DNA from 2 places in the Bacillus sp. SRI_025 genome. Region 1 is predicted to be linked to the other one. Evidence: riboswitches for the same ligand, from Rfam matches in the RefSeq annotation. Region 1 holds a riboswitch; the other holds the start of a gene.
The links. Region 1 has a riboswitch for lysine ahead of AC20OE_RS01140 (amino acid permease). Riboswitches for the same ligand answer to the same signal wherever they lie in the genome.
Positions count from the first base shown of each region.

Region 1 (9,423 bases):
CTCCTAATGATACTGATAAAAAAAGACCAAATGCTAAAGCGATGATTCCTATGATGATAACAGCTGCTGTTCCAAAAGGCTTCGTGACAATATCGATCGTATCATCGCTGGCTGGCAGCTGTTTATTCGATTGTGAGCCCAAAACCAGTCTCTTCCTTTCCGTTCATGTTTATTCTCTATTAGTGATAATGATTATCAATCTCGAAGTCTAGTATATCACTTTCTTTTCTTTTTGAAATCATTGTTCTGATAAATTTCTTTATTTTCACAAAAAAATTGTGAGAATTTCACCATTTTTCTTTAGGCCTAAATTAGCCAATGCATTTTTGTTCCTATCATGTTACGATAAAAAATGAAATTGAGAATCATTATCAAGGAAAAATGAATAGGAGAGAACTTTTGTGAAAAAACGAACTGGATTTCTTTTGATTTCTTTATCGATTCTTATGATCTTTACAGCCGCTTGCGGCAGCACTTCAAATAAACAATCTGCAGCGAAAAAGAATGACATGATGACATATCAGGATGCAAAAGGTGAAGTGAAGCTTCCGAAAAATCCGAAACGAATAGTGCTTCTTGCAGAAAGCTATTACGGGGACCTCGTCACACTCGGCAAAACTCCGGTTGCTACAACATCACCCATCTTTAAAAACCCTTTTTATAAAGGGAAAACAGATGGAGTGGAAAATCTCGGAAGGACCCCATCGGTCGAAAAAGTAGCCGCTTCGAAGCCAGATATGATTATTGCTTGGGGGGAAGATGAGAAGTTTGATCAATACAAAAAAATCGCCCCAACTGTAGCGGTAAAATACAATCAATATTCTTTCAAAGACCAGCTAAAAGAATTCGGTAAAATGACAGGTACACCAAAAAAAGCAACAGAATGGATCACAAAATGGGATACCAAAATTGCTGAGGTGAAACCAAAGGTAACCAAAGCTGTTGGCAGCAAAACGGTCTCGATCGTATCGCCATTTGATAAAGGCATTTATATCTTCGGAAACACCTTTGCCCGCGGGGGCGAAATCATTTATGACGAGCTGAAATTAAAAGCACCGAAGGCTGTCAAAAAAGAAGCGATCGACAGCGGTGTTGGCTATGCGAATATTTCTCTTGAGAAGTTGCCAGAATTCGCAGGCGACTATATTTTCACAGGTCCATGGAGCGGCTCAAAAAGTAAAGGTGACCAAGTGTATCAAAGCAGCATTTGGACATCACTTCCTGCCGTCAAAAATAAACATGTATTCGAAATAGATCCAGTCGGTTTCTTCTTTAATGACCCAGTGTCACTAGAAGGTCAGCTAGAGTTTATTGTGGATCGATTGACATCTGCATCATAAAAAAACGTTTCTCCAGAGATGGAGAAACGTCTTCCTTATACCGTTCCTTTGGCAAATCCTTTTGACATGAATGGATAAAGCAAAATACCTACTAAGAATAGACCGATTCCAAGACCAAAAGTTTTCAAGTCGGCTGTTCCTGAAATAATGACCCAAGCTGAATACCCCATGGCAACAAGTGCAATGATGCCGTCTCTCGTTCGATTTCCTTTTTGAAGCTCATACGTGTCACCTTGCATAATGACCTTAAAGCTGTAGATGGAAGACACAATATACGGAATAAGATACGCAAGTGTCGCTGATGTAGTTAAAAAGGTAAAAGCTTCATTAATCGTACGTGACATCACAGAGAAGATAAACAGCTGTGACATAATATTTGTAACAGTCAAAGCGAAAGCAGGGCTTCCTTTTTTGTTTGTTTTTGCAAATACTGCTGGAAAATCACCAGCCTTTGCTGCCTGATACGGTACTTCTGAACCAAGTAAAATCCACCCAAGCATCGAACCAAACAAGCAAATAATCGCCAGCAGAGCCATGACAATTCCGCCAGCTGGCCCAATAATAAGCTGAAGCACATCTACGAATGGTTTGTCAGAGCCTTGCAATTGATCGTGCGGCAGAACGCCCATCGTAATCAATGTGATAATCATGTAGATCGAAAGTGCGATTAAAAGACCTGTAATCGTCGCACGTTTCACATCACGCTGTGAGGATGCTCTTCCTGATAAAATGACAGCTGATTCAATTCCAATAAATGCCCATAGTGTGGAAATAGCCGCATGATGAATTTGACCTCCAAGGCCAAGCACTCCTTCGCTGCCTGTTTCAACCGGGAAGTAGTAATGTTCAAATAATGCCGTTTGAAATGCAAATAATCCCGCAACAATAAAAAGGACGAATCCAAGCACCTTTGAAAAGGTCGTAATAAAATTCAATTTACTTGCAGCACTTAAGCTTGTAATTAAAATGGTATGTGTTCCCCATAGAAGAAGGGTACATACGATAAACGTCATGAGCTGACCAAGCGTGACCGCTTCTTTTCCAAAGGTAAAAACTTCAGTCTTCACTGTGAGAATCGGGAAAAAAGTCGTTAAATAACCAGCAAGACTTGTAATAATTGCGACATTACTAATCCAGCTTGCCACCCAGTATCCCCAAACCATTGTAAATCCAGCTGCTTTCCCTTTTTTCGGATCTTTAAAAAGCGCCCTTGCATAACTTTGTGGTCCAGCTGTCAGCTGCGGCTTATGAATGGACAAATGCCCAAATACAAGCGCAATCATCAGCACACCGCCGCCTGTGACAAGCCATGCCATCGTCACACCTAAAGGACTTGCGTGCTGGGCAAGCGTACTTGGCAGCATAAAGATGCCTGAACCTACCATATTTCCGACGACAAAAGCCGTCAATAACCAAAAACCCCATTTTTTTGTCTGTTCCATTTCCGTACCTCCGTTTTATTCACTTTGGACCAGACCCGGCAGTATCTTCATTGATATATTTGTGAAGCAATGACTTGCATTCTTTATGTTCATAATGGATTACTTTTTAACAGCATACCCTTATTTTTGTGACTCAGAACATAAAAAAAAGCCTGAACAAAAGTCCATGCTTTTCAAAACATACACCTTGATCTCCGGATAGCCCTCCACGCTTCAAAGACGTGGCAGTCCTGCATTTATTCAATGCAGACCCAGCATAAAGAAAGTTGGAGCTCTCTCTACACTTCGGCGCTGATGCCTTTTTTCTCATGATCTACGATTCCATCTCTCCTATGAGTGACTCATCATCCGCGCAACCTCTACCTCACTGAGACATAGCGTGAGGATTTCTATTCATTTTTACTACACGAAGGTTATCAAACATTCTCATTTCTGTCAAAGGGTAAAACATAGAAAAAGGGCAGAGAACCTTTTCTCTGCCCTTTACCTGCTTATTGTTGGTTGTTTTTCTTCTTTTGTACAGCTTCCTGAAGCGGATCGCCTGCTAGCTCTTTACTTGCTTCCTCTAACAGCTGATCTACCTGCTGATGGTTTTTCTCACTTTTCGCTTTTTTATCCTTTTGGAAAAATGACATCGCTGTTTCCTCCCTTTTCATATAATGCGGTTGCCTGTTTAATTTGTGCTACAGCGCTCAGCATTATACAAGGGAAGAGGCTCAATCATCATGAAAGGTCTGTCTCATTTTTTGCAAGTACGACAGAAAGGTTTTTAAATCATCCTTTGTGAAGTCTGACATCATATGCTGAATCACCTTTCCGAAAAGACGTGTATGCTTTTCATAAATGGCCATCCCTTTTTCCGTGACTTCTAAACGGACAAGTGACGAATCGTCCTTGTCCCGTTCTCTTTGAATATAACCCTGCTCACATAATTTATTGAGTGCGATAGAGGCTGCACCAGGGTTTAAAGAGAGTCTTTGCTTCAGCTCTTCGGCATGTGATACTTTGCCTTGTATCAAAATAGAAAGAGCATATATCTGTGGGGGCGTGATGTCTTTCTCTAACTCAAGTAACTTGCGGTTTAATTTACGGCTGACTTCATAATGTACAAGAACAATTTCTTTTAAAATGTCTGCATTACCCATCCGAATCGCATCCTTATCGTTAGTATCAACATGACTTCCCCCTTATTATAGAATGTTTTTCCATTCAGCCAACCCTTTTGGCCTCTTTTTCTTTAGAAATAAGCCTTGCTGAATGAATCCTCCCTTGATATAGTGAGTACTTGAACTAAAGATAGAACAGGAGTACGCATCATGACAGGAAAAACACACATCATGGGCGGAATTGCCGCCTCCACAGCCGTTGCCTACTATTATGGATTCGACCCAGTGACGATGGCTGCTGCTGGATCAGCAGGTGCTCTGATCCCTGATCTTTGCCATACAAAAAGTAAAATCGGCAGAAAATTCCCGCTGCTCTCGACACTGATCAGCAGTGTGTTCGGTCATCGCACGTTTACACACAGTTTATTATTTTTGCTGATCATTTATTTTCTAGCAACAACATACATTCCAAATGACAGCCTAAGTATCGGTTTACTAGTCGGGATGGCAAGCCATCTCATTCTGGATGCAGGAACAGTGAATGGGATTAAATTTTTATTTCCGGCTTCCATTAAAGTGCGTCTTCCCTTCTATGTCAAAACAGGCAGCACAGGAGAACAAGTCGTACTAGCTGCTCTCACCGTCGTTACCTGCTATTACATCGCTGTCCTCTGCGGCATCTCCATCCCATTCTAATGAATCAGAAAGAGTTTTCCGAAAAACACAGGATATGAATTGATCATTCCTCATTTTTTTAGTAGGTTTAAGATAAGTGTTTTTGCCTTGCAGCTGAATACAGAATGGTGAGGAGCTACATAAATGAAAGCGTTTTTCAAAAATCACTGGTTTTTAGTGTACTCCATCCTCTTCATGTGGATGAAAACATACATCATTTATCAATTCGGATTTCACATACGAACGGCCAATCTGTTTCATGAATGGCTGCTTTTGATCAATCCACTTAGCTTTTTGCTCCCTTTGTTTGGGATTGCTCTTTTTTTAAATGAAAAGAAGCAAAAGGTATTTTTATTAACCGCAAATTTGATTTTGACAGCGATTCTCATATCGAATACGATCTTTTATGGATTTTATATTGATTTCATTACAATCCCTGTATTATTCCAAGCGAAAAACATGGGAGATATGGGCAGCAGTATGACAGAATTATTTCACCCGCTGTTTTTACTGATGCTCATTGATTTCGTGGTGCTGGCGTGGCTGTTAAAGCGCAAACCTTTAGCGCCAAAAGCCTCCTTTAAAACGATCAAAACATATTATGCGGTGTGCTGCAGCTTTCTATTGTTTCATGTCAGTTCAGCCATGATGGATCACCCTCGCTTTCTGACAAGCTCTTATGATCGAGAAGTGATTGTACGAAACCTTGGGCTGTTCCAGTTCCACCTGTATGACGGCGCTGCCCAAACAGCGCGTATTGGACAAAAAGCCTTTGCAGATGAAGATACACTTTCAACCGTAGCAAACTACACAAAGGCTGATTACAGTGCACCAAACGAAGAGTATTTTGGACTTGCTAAAGGTAAGAACGTTGTGTTCATTTCACTTGAATCAACACAGCAATTTGTCGTTGATCAAAAGGTGAATGGACAATACATCACCCCCTTTTTAAATCAACTCGCTAAAAAGAGTTTTTATTTTGATGAATTTTATCAGCAGACTGAGCAAGGAAAGACATCGGATTCAGAGTTTATTGTCGCAAATTCCCTCTACCCATCTAGCAGCGGCGCTGTCTTTTTCACAGCGAGTGACAACGAATACGACACGTTATACAAGCAGTTGAAAAAAGAGAACTATCAATCCGTCCAATTCCATGCGAATAATAAAACGTTTTGGAATCGTGATGTCATGTATGAATCGTTTGGGATTGACCGTTTTTATGATGTCGATTCGTATCAGGTCAATGAACAGAATTCAACTGGCTGGGGCTTAAAGGATATTGACTTCTTTGACCAATCCATTGATTATTTAAAAAAGTTGAAGGCGCCTTATTACAGCACGTTTATTACCTTGACCAATCACTTTCCATTTGAAATCGATCCAAAGGATCAATTGATTGATGAATATGATTCGTCCAGCGCCATTTTAAACCGCTATGTGACGACCGTCCGCTATCAGGATGAAGCCATTAAGACATTTTTTGACCGCATGAAAGAAGAAGGACTGTATGACAATACAATGTTTGTCCTCATGGGGGATCACTATGGTATCTCCGAGGCACATCATCAGGCAATGGCAGAGCTGCTTAAAAAAGATGAAATCACACCGTTTGATGCTGTGAAATTGCAGCGGGTGCCCTTTTTAATTTACATTCCGGGGGTCACAGATCAAGCACCGCAGACAATTTCTGAAACAGCTGGGCAAATCGACGTGAAGCCGACACTCCTGCACTTACTCGGTATTGAAACGAAGGATGCCATTCAATTTGGCAATGACTTATTTTCAAACGAACGGACGCCTTTTGCTGTTTTGAGAAACGGGAACTTTATTACAGATGATTATCTCTATACAAAGAACACCTGCTATGATCAAAAAACAAAAGAACCTGTTGAACAGGATGAGGTGTGTCAGCCTTATATCGAAAAAGCCAATAAAGAACTTTCCTTATCAGACAAAGTGATCAATGGGAATTTGCTGCGTTTTTATCAGCATTAAAAAGTCGCCATCTGGCGGCTTTTTCTTTTCTCTTTTTACTGAAAGCCTATGAATGGTCAAATAAGTTTGCTTATAATATAGGATACACATGATATTGAATAAGAGGTGTGAACATGAAGTATGCGTTCTTCCCCTTCATCGCCATCTGCTTGCTTCTGAGCGGGTGTCAAACAGAGATGAAGTCATCGGATACAAGCAAAAAAACAGAACTTGTCATTTCAGCAGCGGCAAGTCTTCAGGATGCACTAAAGGAAATTGAATCCGCCTTTAATGATGAGCATCCGAATGTGACATTAACAAATAATTTCGGGTCATCCGGCGCATTGAAGCAGCAAATTGCGCAAGGGGCAAAAGCGGACCTCTTTTTCTCAGCAGCTGAAGCGCCCTTTGATGAGCTTGTGCAATCTGGAGATATCGATCAACATTTTATCAAGGATGCCATCCAAAATGAGCTTGTACTCATTGTGCCAAATGATCATTCTTCCTCTATTAAAAGCTTTCAAGACGCCCAGCACATAAAAGGGAAGATTGCTCTTGGCACACCAGAATCCGTTCCTGCTGGTACATATGGCAAAGAGATTTTCACAAAGCTGAACATCTGGGATCAAGTGAAAAAGAACGCTGTATACGGCAAGGATGTGCGGCAAGTTTTAAGCTACGTAGAAACAGGAAATGTGGAGGCTGGTGTTGTGTATAAGACAGACGCCCTCGTTTCCAAAAAAGTAAAAATTGCAGCTGAAGCCAATCAGGACATGCATTCCCCAATCATTTACCCAGTAGGAATCGTCAAAGGGACAGAACATGTAGAGGAAGCCAAGTCCTTTTTTCAATTTCTTCAATCAGAAACAGCCAAATCAATTTTTAAAAAGTACGGCTTTCAAGTGACATAATGCCCATGTTGACTGAAGAATTCCTATCTCCCATTTGGCTGTCCGTGCAAGTTGCCGTTGTAAGCGGGCTGCTGGCAACTGTTTTTGGTACATTGATTGGCTATTGGATGGCGCGAACTACATTTAAGGGAAAAATGATCGTAGAAACGCTTTTAATGATGCCGCTTGTCCTTCCACCAACGGTTGTAGGTTTTTTATTGCTCGTCATATTCGGAAGGCATAGCATGATCGGGAGCGCGATTGAATGGATCTTCCACCAGCCGGTCATTTTCACTTGGTGGGCGGCAGTTATTGCATCAACAGTTGTGGCATTCCCGCTTATGTATCAATCTGCAAAGGCTGGATTTTCTACGATTGAGTCAGACATTGAAGGCGCTGCAAAAGTAGATGGTGCTCATTCATTTCAAGTCTTTGCCTACATTACAGTACCACTTGCTCTGCCTTCCCTTCTATCAGGCAGTGTCCTCAGTTTTGCCAGAGCACTTGGCGAATTCGGGGCAACCCTAATGTTTGCCGGCAACATCCCAGGAAAAACCCAAACACTCCCAACCGCTATCTATGTGGCAATTGATTCTGGACGAATGGAGCTTGCTTGGGCTTGGACGATTTGTATTGTGATTCTATCTTTTATCATGCTGTTGGCTGTGCGCCGAAGCAGTACGTAAAAAATCCCCTTTCTCACATGAGAAAGAGGATTTTTTTATTTATTCAAACCCAACCGTCATCGTCTCTGGATTCGAGCCGACGCGTTCGTTATTATTTAATGCATCGATTTTTTCCATGTCTTCTTTAGAAAGCTCGAAGTCAAAGATGTCTGCATTTTGTTTAATACGTTCTTCATTGATTGATTTAGGAATTGTCACGACACCGCTTTGTAAATCCCAGCGCAAGATGACTTGAGCAACAGATTTGTTGTAGCGTGCAGCAATGTCTTTCAAAACGTCATGATCTAATAGCTTCCCTTGCATTAGCGGAGACCATGCCTCAATTTGAATCCCTTTTTCCTTTGCATATTGACGCAGTTCAACAAGTGTCAGTTTCGGGTGAAACTCCACTTGGTTCACAGCTGGAACAACCTCAGCATCTTTTAACAGCTCTTCTAAATGCTGAATATAGAAGTTGCTGACTCCAATAGCTCTGACTTTCCCGTCTTTATAAAGCTTCTCAAGTGCGCGCCATGTGTCTTTAAATGTATCTGCTTTTGGTCCAGGCCAATGAATCAAATAGAGGTCTAAGTAATCAAGACCTAATCGGTTTAAGCTTGCGTCAAACGCCTCAAGCGCTTTATCATAGCCTTGATCTGTGTTCCATACTTTAGACGTAATGAATAAGTCTTCTCGTTTCACGCCAGATTCTTTAATCGCTTTTCCTACGCCTGTCTCATTTTTATAAACAGCTGCCGTATCAATGCTGCGATATCCGTTCCGTATGGCTGCTTTTACGGCATCTACCACTTGATTGCCGTCCTCCACTTTGAATACACCTAAACCAAACCAAGGCATTTCCACTCCGTTATTCAGTGTTACGGTATCATTCAAGCTCTTGACCATTTTAACAACCACCTTTTTTATAGATTCCATCTCTTTCATTATCTCATGTTGCGCTTCAAAACTCTATTATCAGGCGTTTCTCTTCGCTTCGATGGCTAAGAGCAGCGCACCAGTCATGCCAGCCTTGTCCTCAAGTCCAGGGGAGACAATGTATGTATCAAGCGGCGGCAGGTCCACATAATCATTGACATAAGCAGCTAGCTTCTCTCGAATGAGTGGGAATAGCTGCTTTTGCTTCATGACGCCTCCGCCCATGATGATGCGCTCTGGGCTTAAAATGAGCGAGTACTGCATAAGCGCCTGTGCTAAATAGTCCGCTTCAAGTGCCCAAACCGCTTCATCCTGCGTCAGCTCTTTGGCAGGTTTCCCCCACCTTTTCTCAATCGCTGGTCCAGCTGCCAGTCCTTCTAAGCAATTTCCATGTG
Region 1 covers NZ_JBYEGB010000001.1:208,752-218,174, forward strand. The annotation lists gene AC20OE_RS01130 (FecCD family ABC transporter permease) at 1-142, opposite strand, end outside; gene AC20OE_RS01135 (iron-hydroxamate ABC transporter substrate-binding protein) at 402-1,340, shown strand; gene AC20OE_RS01140 (amino acid permease) at 1,376-2,782, opposite strand; lysine riboswitch at 2,974-3,152, opposite strand; gene sspJ (small acid-soluble spore protein SspJ) at 3,274-3,417, opposite strand; gene AC20OE_RS01150 (MarR family winged helix-turn-helix transcriptional regulator) at 3,499-3,927, opposite strand; gene AC20OE_RS01155 (metal-dependent hydrolase) at 4,099-4,584, shown strand; gene AC20OE_RS01160 (LTA synthase family protein) at 4,708-6,558, shown strand; gene modA (molybdate ABC transporter substrate-binding protein) at 6,672-7,448, shown strand; gene modB (molybdate ABC transporter permease subunit) at 7,448-8,113, shown strand; gene AC20OE_RS01175 (aldo/keto reductase) at 8,153-8,998, opposite strand; gene AC20OE_RS01180 (ROK family protein) at 9,068-9,423, opposite strand, start outside.

Region 2 (9,423 bases), on a different contig from region 1:
TCTTCTTGTAGCGCTCCATTAGTTCTTCGATCTTCTGATCTGTTTTTAAGAGTTTGTCATTGTAACGAACCACTGTAACGTTATCCGTCATCCATTCTCCAAGCTCTTTATGAAGCACGTACGCATTTTCTGTACCATCCATGCTGAGGATGTTGTCCCATTTCTCCTGCTCTTTCTTCACGGCACTGTCAAATGTTGCAGAAGAAAGGTCTTCCGCAGACTTCTCAAGACCGCTAATGTACTTCACCGCATTTGGTCCAGCGACCATTCCGCCGTAAATCGCAGAAAGAAGTGAGTTTGCACCAAGTCTGTTTCCGCCGTGCATCGAGTAATCACATTCTCCGGCAGCGAACAGACCTTTGATATTCGTCATTTGATCATAATCGACCCATAATCCGCCCATTGAGTAATGAACAGCAGGGAAGATTTTCATCGGAAGCTTACGCGGGTCATCACCCATGAATTTTTCATAGATTTCAATGATTCCGCCAAGCTTAATATCAAGCTCTTTAGGATCTTTATGAGAAAGATCGAGATATACCATGTTCTCTCCGTTGATGCCAAGCTTTTGCTCGACACATACGTCAAAGATTTCACGCGTTGCGATGTCACGCGGTACAAGGTTCCCGTATGCTGGGTATTTTTCTTCAAGGAAGTACCAAGGCTTCCCGTCTTTATATGTCCAAACTCGTCCGCCCTCACCACGAGCTGATTCACTCATAAGACGAAGCTTGTCATCTCCTGGAATCGCTGTTGGGTGAATTTGAATGAATTCTCCATTTGCATAATGCGCACCTTGCTGATAAACGATAGATGCAGCAGATCCAGTGTTAATCATGGAGTTCGTTGATTTACCGAACACGATTCCAGGACCGCCTGTTGCCATGATGACTGCATCTGAACGGAAGGATTCAATTTCCATTGTCGTCAAGTTCTGCGCGACAATCCCGCGGCACACTTCCTCGTCATCTAAAACAGTGCCAAGGAATTCCCAGCCTTCATATTTCGTGACAAGTCCTGCTACTTCATAGCGGCGAACCTGCTCATCCAGTGCGTATAATAGCTGCTGGCCTGTTGTAGCTCCAGCAAACGCTGTACGGTGGTGCTGTGTTCCCCCGAAGCGGCGGAAGTCCAATAATCCCTCTGGTGTTCTATTAAACATAACACCCATACGATCAAGTAAGTGGATAATGGACGGCGCTGCTTCACACATTGCCTTTACTGGCGGCTGGTTGGCTAAGAAATCTCCGCCATATACCGTATCATCAAAATGCTCATAAGGTGAATCCCCTTCACCTTTTGTATTGACCGCTCCGTTGATTCCGCCCTGTGCACATACAGAATGCGAACGTTTCACAGGTACGATTGAAAATAGTTGAACAGCTGTTCCCGCTTCTGCTGCTTTAATAGTTGCCATGAGACCAGCTAATCCGCCTCCGACAACGATGATGCTAGAATTACTCATTGTAGCCCCTCTCCCTCTTCTACTAATCTATTTCCTCTTAAACAAAAGCGAAAATTGCTCTTAGCCCTACATATGAAAGCGCTATAAATATACCTAATGTCACAAATGTGGAGATTCTTTGTGAGCGTGGTGAAACCGTAATTCCCCAGCTGACAGCAAATGACCACAAGCCATTAGCAAAGTGGAAAATAGTAGATAAAACGCCGACAATATAGAAACCTAGCATAAATGGAGAGCTTAAAATATTCGCCATCATGTCGTAGTTGACTTCAGCTCCAAGCTGAGCTTGAATGCGTGTTTCCCATACGTGCCAAGTGATAAAAATCAATGTGATGATACCTGAAACCCTTTGCAGTCTGAACAACCAGTTTCTTAAGTAACTGAAGCGAGACGTGTTGTTTTGTGCCGTAAAGGCTATGTACACCCCATAAACAGCATGATAGATCAGTGGTAAGAAAATCACGAACAGCTCAAGTGCGTACCTGAATGGCAGCTGTTCCATAAAGTGTGCAGCTTTGTTAAACGCCTCTGGTCCATCCGTCGCAAAGTGGTTAATCACTAAGTGCTGTACTAAAAATAGACCGACCGGAATGACGCCAAGCAAAGAATGCAATCTCCGATAAAAAAATTCTTTGTTCCCCGACATTACTTTACCCCCTAGTAAAAAAAGTGCAATTGCTTGAAAATTGTCTTACCCCCGCTTCTTTCAATTGTAAGCACTTTATTCAAATTTATTGACAATTTCATTTTACTCCTATGTCAAAAAAGCGTCAAGAAACCGCGTACATAAATTAAAATTTTCCGAAATTTAAAAGTTTTAAATCAAAATTCGTTTTACTACAATAAGAATTTCTTAGACTTCAGGGAAAACTCTGTCATCATATGCCCACATAAGCTATAATAAATTGTTGAAAGAGGGGAGCCGTACAATGAATAAATTCGAATCTAACTTAGAACAGCTAAAAGAAATTGAAGTCAATGGATTTGCCTACGAGCTGATACGCGAAGTTCTGCTGCCTGATATTCTTGGTCAGGACCATTCATCTATGATGTATTTTGCGGGTAAACTGCTTGCTCGTAAATTTCCTCAAGAGTCATGGGAAAAGATCCCCGAATTTTTCCATGATGCCGGATGGGGGACTCTCACAATGGTCCATTCGAAAAAACAGGAAATTGAGTTTGAGCTCGAAGGTCCACTAGTATCCAATCGACTCACCTATCAAAAGGAGCCATGCTTTCAGATGGAAGCGGGTTTTATTGCTGAACAAATTCAGCTTCTTAATGAGCACGTAGCTGAATCCTATGAACAAGTGAAAAAGCGTGCTGAGAAAGTCATTTTAACCGTAAAATGGGATTTAAGAGACCCTAGCTAATCCTCTTGGTAAAAGGCGCGGACTTCAGGTCACGCCTTTTTTATATGTCTACATCTATCATAGCATACTTAATGAATGGGTTTACGTCCGTTTCAGCCGATTCCATATAGAAAAAAGAGGCGATCCTCTTTCATGAGGTCACCTCTTTACCTTTTTAAGAGTGAGCAGCTGCGCTCACCTTTGATAAATCAAACGCATCATGCAGCGCTTCAACTGCTTTGACCATATCATCACGGCCGACCACTGTTGAGACTTTGATTTCAGACGTACTGACCATTTTCACTTGAATATCTTTTTGCGCTAACACAGCGAACATTTCAGCGGCTACGCCTGGGTTAGAGACCATTCCAGATCCCACGATGGATACTTTCGCTAATTTGCTTTCTGTCTCAATCTGCTCGTAGCCAAGCGCCCCTTTATATTCTTCTAATACTTCAACTGTTTTGGACAAATCATCCGTTTTCACAGAGAAAGAGATCGACGTCTGGTTGGTGCTTGTGACAGACTGAATGATGATATCAACATTGATATTCTGTTTCGCAAGCGTCGTAAAAATGGTCGATAATGTTGTGAGACCGCTTGAAAGCCCGCACACTGTCACACGTGTAATCTGATCTTCAAACGCAATGCCTCTGACGACTAAATTTTGTTCCATGGATGATTCCTCCTCAATTAACGTACCCGATTCATTTTCAATACTAGAACGGACTTCTAGCGGGACTTGATAATTTTTCGCAAATTCAACAGCTCTTGGATGCAGGACCCCAGCTCCTAAATTAGCCAGCTCAAGCATCTCATCGTATGAAATACCTGCAAGTTTCCGCGCAGATGGTACATAACGCGGATCTGTCGTAAACACTCCTGGTACATCTGTGTAAATATCACATTTATCAGCTTTTAGTGCGGCAGCCAGTGCCACAGCAGTCGTATCTGATCCTCCGCGTCCAAGTGTTGTGATATGTAAGTCATCTGCAATTCCTTGGAAGCCTGCCACAACTACGACTTTCCCCGCACTTAATTCCTCTTTTATTCTTGCTTCATCAATGTCCACGATTCTTGCATTTCCGTGTACATGCTCTGTTTTCATACCAGCCTGCCAGCCTGTGAAGGAAATGGCATCATAGCCTCTTGCTTGGAGCGCCATCGCTAATAATGAAATGGTCACCTGTTCACCAGTTGCGAGCAGCATATCCATTTCTCTTTTGCTTGGATCGTCTGTAAGTTCTTTCGCTAGGTCTACTAGAACATCTGTTGATTTACCCATCGCTGATACAACCACAACCACATCATGTCCTGCCTCGCGTTCAGCGATCACTCTCTTTGCGGCATTGCGAATTTTTTCTGTTGACCCAACGGAAGTTCCGCCAAATTTTTGTACAATTAATCCCATGTCTACCACCCTTTTTCAAAAGTTCACGTGTGAGAGAAGAGGCTGCTTTGGAGACTGTCCGCTCACTGCAAATAAAAAAGCAATGAGAGAACAAATCTCCCATTGCTTTAAAATCATCATTAAACGATGCAAACAATGAGATAGCCCTCCAAGAAAATGAATTCTTGACAGCCCTACATTTCTTCAATGTACAGCCAGCGAATAAAATGAGTGGATTTTATTCACTTCGGCGACGCTCCCCTTTCAGCCCTCTTCTTAGATCCCATCGATCTCCGAAGGCTTACTCTTGAAGTTCGCACCTCTATCTTCAACAAACAACACGTTCATTTATTAAATTAGTCACATCTTAACAGACTTTTGGAAAAAGTACAATCTATTTTTTTAATGCTTCCATTAAAAGTTCAGCCGTCTGTTTTGGAATGCCCGCCTCCTGAAAGTCTTGGATAGAGGCTTCTTTCATCTTTTTCACAGAGCCAAAATGTTTGAGGAGCTGCTTTTTACGCTTCTCTCCGATACCTGGTACATCGTCTAAAATAGACTGGAATGCATTTTTTCCGCGCAGCTGCCGGTGAAAGCTAATGGCAAACCGGTGCACTTCATCTTGAATGCGCTGCAATAAGTAAAAGGCCTGGCTATTTCGCTCCAGCGCAACAATTTCAAGTGTATCTCCCATCATGAGATTTGAAGTCCGGTGTTTTTCATCTTTTACAAGACCTGCGACTGGGACAGACAAATTCAATTCATTTTCAAGCACATCGATGGCTGCGTTGATCTGTCCTTTTCCTCCGTCAATTAAAATTAAATCTGGCAGCGGCAGTTCATCCTTTAACACGCGGGTATATCGTCTTCTAATGACTTCACGCATGGATGCATAATCATCTGGTCCTGAGACGGTTTTAATTTTGTATTTTCGGTATTCCTTTTTATATGGCTTCCCGTCCTGAAAGACAACCATGGCAGAAACCGGGTCTGCTCCTTGAATATTGGAGTTATCAAACGCCTCAATTCTGTACGGCATATAAATATTAAGCGCATCCCCAAGCTGCTTCACCGCACCAATTGTCCGCTCTTCATCACGCTCAATGAGCGAAAACTTTTCTTTTAAGGCGATTTTGGCATTTTGATGGGCAAGTAAAAGTAAATCCTTTTTCTTTCCTTTTTTCGGCTGGTGAACGTTTGTCTCAAGTAATTGCTCAATCATCTCTTGATCGACACTGTCCGGCACCAAAATTTCCTTCGGCAGAAAATGGTTGTTCTTTTCATAAAATTGCCCCATAAACGTGAGGAACTCCTCTTCAGGGTCCTGATACATAGGAAACAGGCTGACATCACGTTCAATCAATTTCCCCTGTCTGATGAAGAAAACTTGGACACACATCCAGCCTTTATCATAGGCATAGGCGAAGACATCTCGATCTGATAAATCACTCATCGTCATTTTCTGTTTTTCCATCGTTGAGTCGATATAAGCGATTTGGTCTCTCAGTTCTTTTGCCCGTTCAAACTCTAAATTTTCAGCAGCTTCCTGCATCTTTTCGGTCAGTTCTTTTTTGATTTGCTGATGTCCTCCGTTTAGAAACCTTGTGATTTCGTCCACGAGCTGCTTATTCGTTTCCTCGGAAATGTCATACACACATGGTGCAAGACATTGCCCAAGATGATAATAAAGGCAGACACGGTCAGGAAGAGTGGCGCATTTTCTCAGGGGATATAAGCGGTCGAGCAGCTTTTTCGTTTCTCGTGCTGCTTGTACGTTTGGGTATGGACCGAAATATTTCCCTTTGTCCTTTTTTACATTGCGGGTGACGATCAGCTTAGGGTGGCGTTCATTCGTAATTTTTATAAATGGATACGTCTTGTCATCCTTAAGCATGACATTGTATTTTGGGTCATATTTTTTGATTAAATTCAGCTCTAAAATGAGCGCTTCGATATTAGAAGAGGTGACAATGTATTCAAAGTCTTCAATTTCACTGACAAGCCGCTGCGTTTTGGCGTCATGTGATCCAGTGAAATAAGAGCGCACCCTGTTTTTTAACACCTTTGCCTTTCCCACGTAAATGATCGTATTTTGTCTATCTTTCATTAAGTAACAGCCTGGTTGATCCGGCAGGACTGACAGTTTTTCTTTGATTAGTTTGTTCATATTTTCATCCGTCCTTGTTTTCCTCTTTCACTCCTTCTAGTGTATCACGAACATTTGTTTTATACCATGTTGAAAGAAAAGCGGCTCTCGTCTTTACGAGAACCGCTTCAATGATCATGCCGCTTGGACATAGATCGGTTTATAGATGTTTGTTGACAAGTTCAGCAAGTGCTTCTTTTGGTTTGAAACCAACAGAAGTTTCTACAACTTCACCGTCTTTTAAAACAAGAAGTGTTGGGATACTCATAACGCCGTATTTACCAGCAGTTTCTTGGTTATCGTCTACATCAATTTTTACAATTTTCATTTTGTCGCCCATTTCTTGATCAAGTTCTTCAAGAACTGGAGCAATCATTTTACAAGGTCCACACCATGGTGCCCAAAAGTCTGCAAGAACAACACCTTCTGCAGTTTCTTGTGAAAATGTTGCGTCAGTAGCTTTTACGATTGCCATTATTCATTCCTCCAATGTAAATTATGCTTTTTAGTATAGCATCTACCAATGTGACTTGCGAATGAAATGCTTACGAATCATTTTTTAGGAAATGAATTAAAAAACAAACCGTATAATCGCACCAATAACAACAATCGCACCGATGATCATTAGAATGGTTCTAAGCATATGACATGACACCCTTTCCGCTTCATTTACAATGTATGATGCCCCAACATTCTTCTCATCAAACATTGAAATATGCAATCAAGCGAGGTCGACAGTTATCATGACTACTGACATTGGCGGCAGCTCTACCGTTAATTCCCCGGGATTTACAGTCATTTGCTGAAAGTCTTTCGGCTGAACAGAATGAGGATCATCAAATGTATTATGCGCATTCATGCGATCAGCCGTCAGCACACGTCCAGTGACTTTCGTTTGTGCATCAACCCCTTCAATGGCAAGGGATACCTCTTTTTGTTCATGCGGATTCAGGTGACAGTAGCTAATATGCATCTTCCCTGATGAACGCGAGGCTGACACACTAACCTGAGGAATTTTTTCACCTCTTCGTTCATACGGCGGTGAAACGAACTCCACTTCAAGCGCTTCTTCCTCTTGATGCACTTGAAACATGTGAAACACATGATACGTAGGCGTCAGAAGCATCTTTTCGTCCTTTGTTAATACCATCGCTTGCAGCACATTAACCGTCTGAGCGATATTTGCCATATGAATCCGCTCGCAATGGCGATGAAAAATATGAAAATGGAGGGCGGACACAAGGGCATCTCTTAGTGTGTTTTGCTGATATAAAAACCCAGGATTTGTCCCTGGCTCTGGGTCATACCATGTCCCCCATTCATCAATAATCATCCCAATTCGCTTGTCTGGGTCATAACGATCCATGATTTCTCCATGGTCCTCGACAAGCCGTTCCATCTCATAGGCTTTTTTCAGTGTGATAAACCATTCATCCTCGTCGAATTCAGTCGCTGACCCTTTTTTCTCCCATGTACCAGGTACAGTGTAATAATGTAAACTGAGCCCATCCATCCACGGTGCAGCCCGCTCCATCAATACTTTCGTCCAATTCACGTCATTAGAGTTCGCGCCGCAGGCGATTTTATAAATACGCTGCCCGGCAAATTCTCTTACGTACGTTTGATAGCGTTTATATAAATCTGCATAGTATTCAGGCGTCATATTCCCGCCGCAGCCCCAGCTTTCATTGCCTACACCAACATAGGTCAGCTGCCAAGGTTCTTGTTTTCCATTTTGAATGCGCCAGTCGGACATAGGTGTCCCTTTTGGAAATGTCATGTATTCGACCCAATCGGCTAATTCTTGAACAGACCCGCTTCCCACATTGCCGCAAATGTATGGCTCACATTCAAGCAGCTCACACAATGCCATAAATTCATGTGTACCAAATGCATTGGATTCAACCGTCCCACCCCAATGGGTATTTACCATTGGCTTTCGTTCACTGAGATCACCTACACCATTTGCCCAGTGATACTCGTCTGCGAAACAGCCCCCCGGCCACCTCAGCACCGGAATATGTAATGCTTGAAGCGCCTTCAGCACATCAGTACGAATCCCGTCAATATGGTCAATCTCTGAGTCTTTTCCTACCCAAATCCCGTCATAAATCCCTCTTCCTAAATGCTCCTGAAAGTGCCCATAAATGTGTTTAGAAATGCGTCCGATCACGTCATTGACTTTTACTGTCCCCTTCACTTGTCAACCGCTCCTTTTTTTCTTGATTACATACAAAAAAACCCAGAATACCTAGGCATTCTGAGTGTATGAGCGTTACGAGTGGATATTCATCTTTTTTAACTCTTCATTCAAAAGCGGTACCACTTCAAACAAGTCACCGACGATTCCGTAATCGGCGATTTTGAAGATTTCTGCTTCTGGGTCTTTGTTGATCGCCACAATGACTTTACTGTTAGACATTCCCGCTAAATGCTGAATCGCTCCTGATATCCCGCATGCAATATAAAGGTCAGGTGTGACGACTTTTCCCGTTTGACCAATTTGCAGGGCATAATCACAATAGTCAGCGTCACAAGCTCCGCGCGAGGCTCCGACTGCTGCCCCGAGCGTCTCAGCGAGTTCATTCAGCGGTTCAAAGCCTTCCTTGCTCTTAACCCCGCGTCCTCCAGCAACAATGATCTTTGCTTCCGATAAATCTACACCTTCTGACGTTTTTTTAATGACTTCCTTCACGATCGTCCGAAGGTTCTGAATATCGACAGAAACCGGTGTGACTTCTCCGCCTCGTGACGCATCCCGCTCAAATGGCGCCACGTTGTTTGGCCGGATGGTCGCTAGAAGCAGGCGGTCTGTGGAAATGACTTTTTCGAAGGCTTTTCCAGAGTAAATCGGTCTGGTGAAAACAAGATGTTCGCCGGTAACGCTTACATCGATCGCATCTGAAATCAAGCCAGTCTGGAGACGTGCGGCTATTTTCGGCGACAAGTCTTTTCCGATAGACGTATGGCCAAAAAGCACAGCATCTGGATCGACCTGATCTAATATGGCTTGAAGCGCCTGCGCAAAACCATCTGACGTATAATATGAAAGGTGCGGATGCTCCACAAT
Region 2 covers NZ_JBYEGB010000002.1:215,941-225,363, reverse strand. The annotation lists gene sdhA (succinate dehydrogenase flavoprotein subunit) at 1-1,465, opposite strand, end outside; gene AC20OE_RS05945 (succinate dehydrogenase cytochrome b558 subunit) at 1,503-2,111, opposite strand; gene AC20OE_RS05940 (YslB family protein) at 2,395-2,838, shown strand; gene AC20OE_RS05935 (aspartate kinase) at 2,993-4,228, opposite strand; lysine riboswitch at 4,362-4,540, opposite strand; gene uvrC (excinuclease ABC subunit UvrC) at 4,602-6,374, opposite strand; gene trxA (thioredoxin) at 6,514-6,828, opposite strand; gene AC20OE_RS05920 (alpha-N-arabinofuranosidase) at 7,075-8,553, opposite strand; gene AC20OE_RS05915 (electron transfer flavoprotein subunit alpha/FixB family protein) at 8,629-9,423, opposite strand, start outside.
Region 2: linked by a shared signal. The riboswitch ahead of AC20OE_RS05935 (aspartate kinase) and the one ahead of AC20OE_RS01140 (amino acid permease) in region 1 are both predicted to bind lysine.